Linked DNA regions of Geotalea uraniireducens. The protein of the gene in region 2 interacts with the protein of the main gene of each other region in a pairwise test. Links are inferred from orthologs where the notes say so. Each region holds a gene or a part of one and is shown on either strand. Other genes may lie near its edges.

What was found. The genes of interacting proteins can lie anywhere in the genome.
Region 1: the proteins of mrdA (region 2) and QMN23_RS17585 interact in binary tests that used the Escherichia coli proteins (3 or more experiments, as listed by UniProt). The link is inferred for Geotalea uraniireducens from one-to-one orthologs.

The regions. Positions count from the first base shown.
Region 1 is NZ_AP027151.1:3,762,881-3,766,000, forward strand. The notes cover bases 46-3,120. They hold QMN23_RS17585 (penicillin-binding protein 1A), read right to left. Parts: upstream 2,785-3,120; coding sequence 307-2,784; downstream 46-306. Other genes in these bases: QMN23_RS17580 (HU family DNA-binding protein), read right to left, coding at 46-112; QMN23_RS17590 (DUF3187 family protein), read left to right, coding at 2,929-3,120. Outside these bases: more of QMN23_RS17580, read right to left, coding at 1-45. UniProt on the Escherichia coli protein: Cell wall formation. Synthesis of cross-linked peptidoglycan from the lipid intermediates.
Region 2 is NZ_AP027151.1:2,895,516-2,898,758, forward strand. What follows is about bases 1-2,999. They hold mrdA (penicillin-binding protein 2), read right to left. Parts: upstream 2,462-2,999; coding sequence 539-2,461; downstream 1-538. Other genes in these bases: rodA (rod shape-determining protein RodA), read right to left, coding at 1-535; mreD (rod shape-determining protein MreD), read right to left, coding at 2,458-2,943; mreC (rod shape-determining protein MreC), read right to left, coding at 2,936-2,999. In the rest of the region: more of mreC, read right to left, coding at 3,000-3,243. UniProt on the Escherichia coli protein: Catalyzes cross-linking of the peptidoglycan cell wall. Responsible for the determination of the rod shape of the cell. Is probably required for lateral peptidoglycan synthesis and maintenance of the correct diameter during lateral and centripetal growth.

The DNA.
Region 1 (3,120 bases), 870 kb from region 2 along the record:
TTTTCAGCGCATCGCCGACAGCGCCAATGAAGGCACCAACAGCCTTGTCAGCAGCTGCCTTGGTCAGGTTGGCAGATTTCGCTACAGCATCCACAAGTTCTGCTTTGGTCATGGTCAACCCTCCTTTTTATGATAATTCACGGAATACTATAGACAGAAATTTCCACTTTGCAAGGGATTATTTACGGAAATGAAATTTTTTTATCCGCCGGAAACCGTTGTCACAAAAGGACTTATGGCTCCCACCCCCCTCTCAACCCCCGTCAATCGGCGTCGTCGATTCATAACACTATAAAATCATTACAACTATTGCGCATCATCCGCCGCCGGCGCATCGCTATCATAGCTCTTCGGCTCGGTCCCGGCCGCGAACCCCTCGACGATCGCTCCCGGCGCGCCATCGCGCGCCAGCTTGCCCGTTTGAGGATCGATGGTGGCAAAGGTAATATCCGACGGCGCCGTAAAATTCTTCACCGGCAGCCGGGCAACCGCCTGTTTCATGAATTCGGTCCAGATCGGCGCCGCCGCCTGGCCGCCCGATCCCCCGGCCCCGAGGGAGCGTTCCTGATCATAGCCGACCCAGACGCCGGTTACCAGTTGCGGTACATAGCCGATAAACCAGGCATCCTTCATATCGTTGGTGGTACCGGTCTTCCCGGCCACCGGCCGGCCGAGCGCCCGGGCCCGTTGTCCGGTGCCGCTGGTGACGACACTTTCCATCAGATTGGTAATGATGTAGGCGGTTTCCGGCGAGATGACCGGGACGGCGGCTGGCCCGCGCTCGCTGCCGGCAGCCGGCGCTGGAGCCTGTGCCGGCGCCGTTGCCCCATCCCCGTCGACAACCGTCGCCGAGGAGTTGTTGGTCATCACCGGGATCACCGGAGGCGCCGTCTCCTCCAGCACCTTCCCGTCGCTGTCCTCCACCTTGGTAATGAAATAGGGGGTGGTCCGGTAGCCGCCGGAGGCGAAGACCGCGTAGGCCGAGGTCAATTCGAGGGGGGTAAGGCTCGACGAACCGAGCGCCAGGGTCAGGTTGGCCGCCAGCGGCGAGGTAATGCCGAGTTTCTTGGCGTAATCGATCGCGTAGTCGACGCCAATCTGTTCGAGGATCTTCACGCTCACCACGTTGATCGAGTTGGTCAGCGCCTCACGCATCGTGACGTTGCCGCGGTAGATATTGTCATAGTTCTTCGGCCGCCAGGCCTTTTCCTGGCCGCTGTCATACTCGACGGGGGAATCGTCGAAGATGGTGGCGGGCGTCAGCCCCTTGTCGAGGGCGGCCGCATAGATCAGCGGCTTGAAAGCCGACCCGGGGTTGCGGCGCGCCTGGATCGCCCGATTGAACTGGCTCTTGTGGAAATCGTAGCCGCCGACCATCGCCCGCACCGCCCCGGTCCGGGGATCGATCGACACCACCGCGGCCTGGGCCTCCGGCTCCTGATCGAGGGCCAGCACCGCCCCGGCCTTGTTGACATCCGGGGTAATGACGCTAACCAGGACCACGCTGCCGAGCGGCAGGAATTTCCCTTTGCCTTCCTGTTTGCCCCAGCTGTTGACCAGTTGGAGCTTGCCCGCCCAGGCCATGTTTTTCCGCGACAGGATGCCGGTCCGGTCGCCGACCCGGACCGTCGCCTCACCCTTGGCCGGGTTCACCGCCGTCACCACCCCTTGGTAGGTGCTCCCCTCCTTGAGGCTGGCCGTGTCGATGCCATCTTCCACCTTCCGGCAGAAGTCGTCGACCTCCGTCTCGGCAAGGTAGCGAAGCGGGCCGCGGAACCCCTGGCGCTTGTCGACGTTCTTCAGGCCGGTCACCACCGCTTCGTAGGCCGCCTTCTGCATCGCGCCGTCCATCGTCGTATAGATCCGCAGCCCTTCCTTGTACAGCTTGTCCATGCCGTACTTCTCTTCGAGCTGAATCCGGATGTGCTCGAGGAAATAGGCCGACTGGTCGCTGTTGACCGTTTTCATCGACTTGATGACGATCGGCATCGCCCGGGCATGCTCCGCTTCCGCCTGGGTGATATATCCCTCCTTGACCATCCGGTCGAGGACGTACGCCTGGCGCTCCTTGGCCCGATCCAGGTGCTTGATCGGCGAATAGTAGTTGGGCGCCTTGGGGAGGCCGGCCAGCATCGCCATCTCCGCCAGGTTCAGCTGGTCGACGTTCTTGCCGAAGTAGGTCTCCGCCGCCACCTGCACCCCGTAGGAACCCGCGCCGAGATAGATCTGGTTCAGGTAAATATAGAGGATTTCGTCCTTGGAGAGCCGTTCCTCCATCCGTTTGGCAAGGATCGCCTCCTTGAACTTGCGGGAGAACTTCTTCTCCGGAGTGAGAAGCATCGACTTGGCCACCTGCTGGGTGATGGTGGACGCCCCCTCCTTCTTGCTCAACGACAGGAGGTTCTTGACGGCCGCCCGGAGAATCCCCACATAGTCGAGCCCCTTGTGTTGATAAAAGTTGGCATCTTCCGCGGCGACAAAAGCCTGGATCAGCTGGCGGGGAATCTTGTCCACCGGGACGACGATCCGCCGCTCCAGGTAAAATTCGCCCACCAGGCTGCCGTCGTCGCCGAACACCTGGGAAACGATCGGCGGCTTGTAATCGGCCAGGCGATCGACCCGCGGCAGCGAGTTGTACAGGAAAAACAGGTAACCGGCTAGTGCGAGCAGCCCGATTCCACCGATGATCGAGGCTGTCACGAGAAAAATTTTTAATGGACTTTTTCCTTGCCGCCGGTTTATGTTCCGGGAGGCGGGGTTCTGCCGACCGTTGTACAACGCCATAAAACATCTCCAAGCCGTTGAAATGCAGGCTATTACGTGCTATCTGATCACCATAGCCCAGATCGCCGCGCCAGTTCAAGAAGTTTGTGGCCGGGCGCGGGACGGGGCGAGTGGTGACATGCGACGAACAGGAGGGATACCCGAATGACGAGTTGCCCAAAAAAACAGAAGTTTTGGCCGCGGATGGCGGCACCGCTCCTCACCTCTGCAGGCATCGCCCTAGTGGCTGCCTTGACCGGAGCCCCGGCGCTCGCCATGGAGATCACTCCGTTCCGGGTCGTCAACATGAGTCCGCTGGTGCAGATTTTCGGCCTGCCGGTGCCGGACAGCGCCCGC
Region 2 (3,243 bases):
TACCGAGATAGGCCATCATCGAACCGGCAATCAGAATGACCAGGATCGCCGTGCCGAGGTCTGGTTGTTTCATGATCAGCAGCGCCGGCGCGCCGAGAAACAGCACGGGATAGAGAAGATCCTTGAGGGTCAGTCCGCCGACGGTCGCATAGTTGGTGAAAAAGCGGGCCAGCGTCATGATAGCGACAATCTTCATCGGCTCCGACGGCTGGATGCTGAAGAAGCCAAGATGAAGCCAGCGGGTGGCGCCCATCGAGGTTTTCCCTACCACCAGCACGACCACCAGAAGCAGGCAGAGAATCCCGTAGAGCCAATAGGCCACATCCTCGAACAGGTGATAGTCGAGACTGCACACAACAACAATCAGCAGCAGACCCACCAGGATCCAGTAGAGTTGCTTGATGTAGAACGGGGTGCCGGCCGGGGCGTATGAGGCAGAGGCACTGTATATATTGACCACGCCGAGCGCGCAGGCGGCAAGGACCAGGGCGAGCAGCGTCCAGTCGAAATTGGTTATCAGTCTTCGGTCGATCATTGCCTATTCCTGTCCCTGATTGTTATTGGTCGCCGCGTCCCCGGCCTGCGGCGCCGCGCTGTCCGACTGTTCGCCATCATCGGTGGCGGCAGGCGCCTTTACCGGTTTCCGCAACACGCCCTTTCCCTCGAAGTACGCCCGGAGAATATTGCCGGCGATCGGTGCCGCAGCCGCGCCGCCGTGCTCCCCATGCTCGATAACAACCGCCACCGCAATTTCCGGTTTATCATAGGGAGCAAAGGCGACAAAGAGCGCGTGGTCACGATACTGGTAGGGGATGCTCCCCCGGTTATCGCGCATTTTGACCACCTGTGAGGTTCCGGTCTTGCCGGCGACTTTCACCTCGTAGAGCCTTGCCATCGCCCCCGTTCCGCCCGGTTCGTTGACCACGGCGAACAATCCTTGCTTAACGAGTTCGAAATCGCGTTGGCTGATGCCGGTTCGAGCGATGATTTCCGGCTTGAATTCCTGCAGCACCTTGCCGTCCTGATCAATAATCCTTTTGACCAAGTGAGGACGATAGACCGTGCCGTCATTAGCCACGGTGGCAATCATCGATGCCAGCTGAATCGGGGTCATCAGGACATACCCCTGGCCAATCGCCGCCGGCAGGGTATCGCCCTGATACCACGACCTGCCGTATTTTTTAAGTTTCCATTCCGAAGTGGGGATATTCCCCCCCTTCTCGTTCTCCAGGCCGACCCCCATCGGCGCCCCGAGGTCGAATTTCCTCGCATAGGCAGCGATCCGGTCGATGCCAAGCCGTTCGCCAAGTTGGTAAAAGTACACGTCGCAGGACTGTTTGAGGGCGCGCTTCAGGTTCACCGCCCCATGCCCTTTCTTGTCCCAGCAGCGGAAGGTATTCTTACCGAGGGTGTAGGAACCGGTGCAGACCACGGTGCTCCGCTCGTCGATCAGCCCTTCCCCGAGCCCGGCCAGAGCGGTAATGACCTTGAAGGTCGACCCCGGAGGATACTGTCCTTTCAGTGCCTTGTTCTCTAACGGATGGCGTTTGTCTTCCAGATAGCTTTTCCATTTATCCGGCGGCATGCGGCCGGCAAAGAGTGCCGGGTCGAAGCCAGGATTGCTGACGAATGCCAGGATCTCCCCACTGTTGACATCCATGGCAACCGCTGCCCCGGCCTGCTCGCCAAAGCTCTGCTCCGCCCGCTTCTGCAGATCGGTGTCAATGGTCAGGACGAGACTGCTGCCGACCACCGGCGGCGTTTCCGAAATGGTCCTGAGCACCCGGCCACGGGCATCGACTTCGATCTGCCGGCCGCCGTCCTTGCCACGCAAGATATTCTCCCAACTTCGCTCGATGCCGCTTTTGCCAACGTAATCACCCAGGTTGTAGCCGTTATAGGCGGGATTCTTCAACTCATCGTCCGAAATCTCGCCAATGTAGCCCAACAGATGGGAGGCCAGCATCCCGTCCTCGTATTCCCGGATCGGCTTCATTTCCACTTCCAGCCCCGGTAGCCACAGCCGCTTTTCCTCGAGCAGTTCCATCTGATCGCGGGTAATGTCAGAGGCAAGCACCACCGGGTAGTAACGAGCCCGGCCCTTCCCCTTTTCCCATTTGTCGACCAATTCCTGGCGATCGATGTTCAGGTATTGCGCCAACCGGCTGAAAAACGTCTCGCGATCCCTCACCTCCTGAGGGATCATTGCCACGCTGAACGACGGGCGATTGCTGACCAGCACCTTGCCGTTGCGGTCAAAGATGGTCCCCCGCGACGCGGCAACGGGAACGAGGCGCAAGCGGTTGTTTTCGGAAAGGTTCTGAAAATTTTCGGCTTTGACGATCTGCAGATACCAAAGCCTGGTCAGCAGCAGGAAAAAGACAGCTGCCGCGAACAGGGAAAGCAGAATGATCTGCTTCTTCGGTTCCTGGCTTTCTCGAACAAACCGGTGGTCTGTCATCGGGCTTCTCCCAGTCGGGCCAAGGGGCTGAAGGTAAAGATTATCGATGCCGCCAGGGCATTGACCAGCGCTTGCGGGATCAGGCTCTGCAGCAGGGTGGCATAGATCCCGTCCGCCGCGGAGAAGAGGATCAGCAATAGGAGGTTGAGTACTCCGTTGAGGAGGGTGGCAGCAAGAACGCCGAGGATCATCAGCGACCGCCGGTCGGTAAACAACCGGTCGGCGACCAGGGTCAGCAGGAGGAAAATGATCAGGTAGGAAAACCCGTCGAGCCCCAGGTAGAGGCCACTGAAGCTATCCTGGATAAGGCCGAGGAAATAGGCGAGAATGCCCCAGGCGAGCGATTCCCGGAGGCCCATATAGACAATCAGGATGATCAGCAGATTCGGCTTGAAGGGGTCGGCAAAATACGCCGGGAACAGGGTAAACTGGAAAATCAGCGTCGCAAAAACGAGAATGGCGTACCAAAGGGTCTTAATCATCGCTCTTCTGCAGCAGGACGAGCACTTCTTCAAGCTTCGCCATATTTACGGCGGGACGGAGGTCGATGGTCTGGAAAATTCCGTACTCGCCTTTCTTGACCATAGTTACTTCGCCAATGACCAATCCCTTGGGGAAAATCCCCCCGATCCCCGAAGTAACGATCATGTCGCCGACCTTGACATCTTCGTCGCGCAGGGAAAACTCCAGCGAGCAGAAACCGCTCCCTTTCCCCTTGACCACCCCTCTGGCCCGTGAACGCTGCACCAGCGCCGCAATCCCGCTGGCGTGATCCGTCAGTA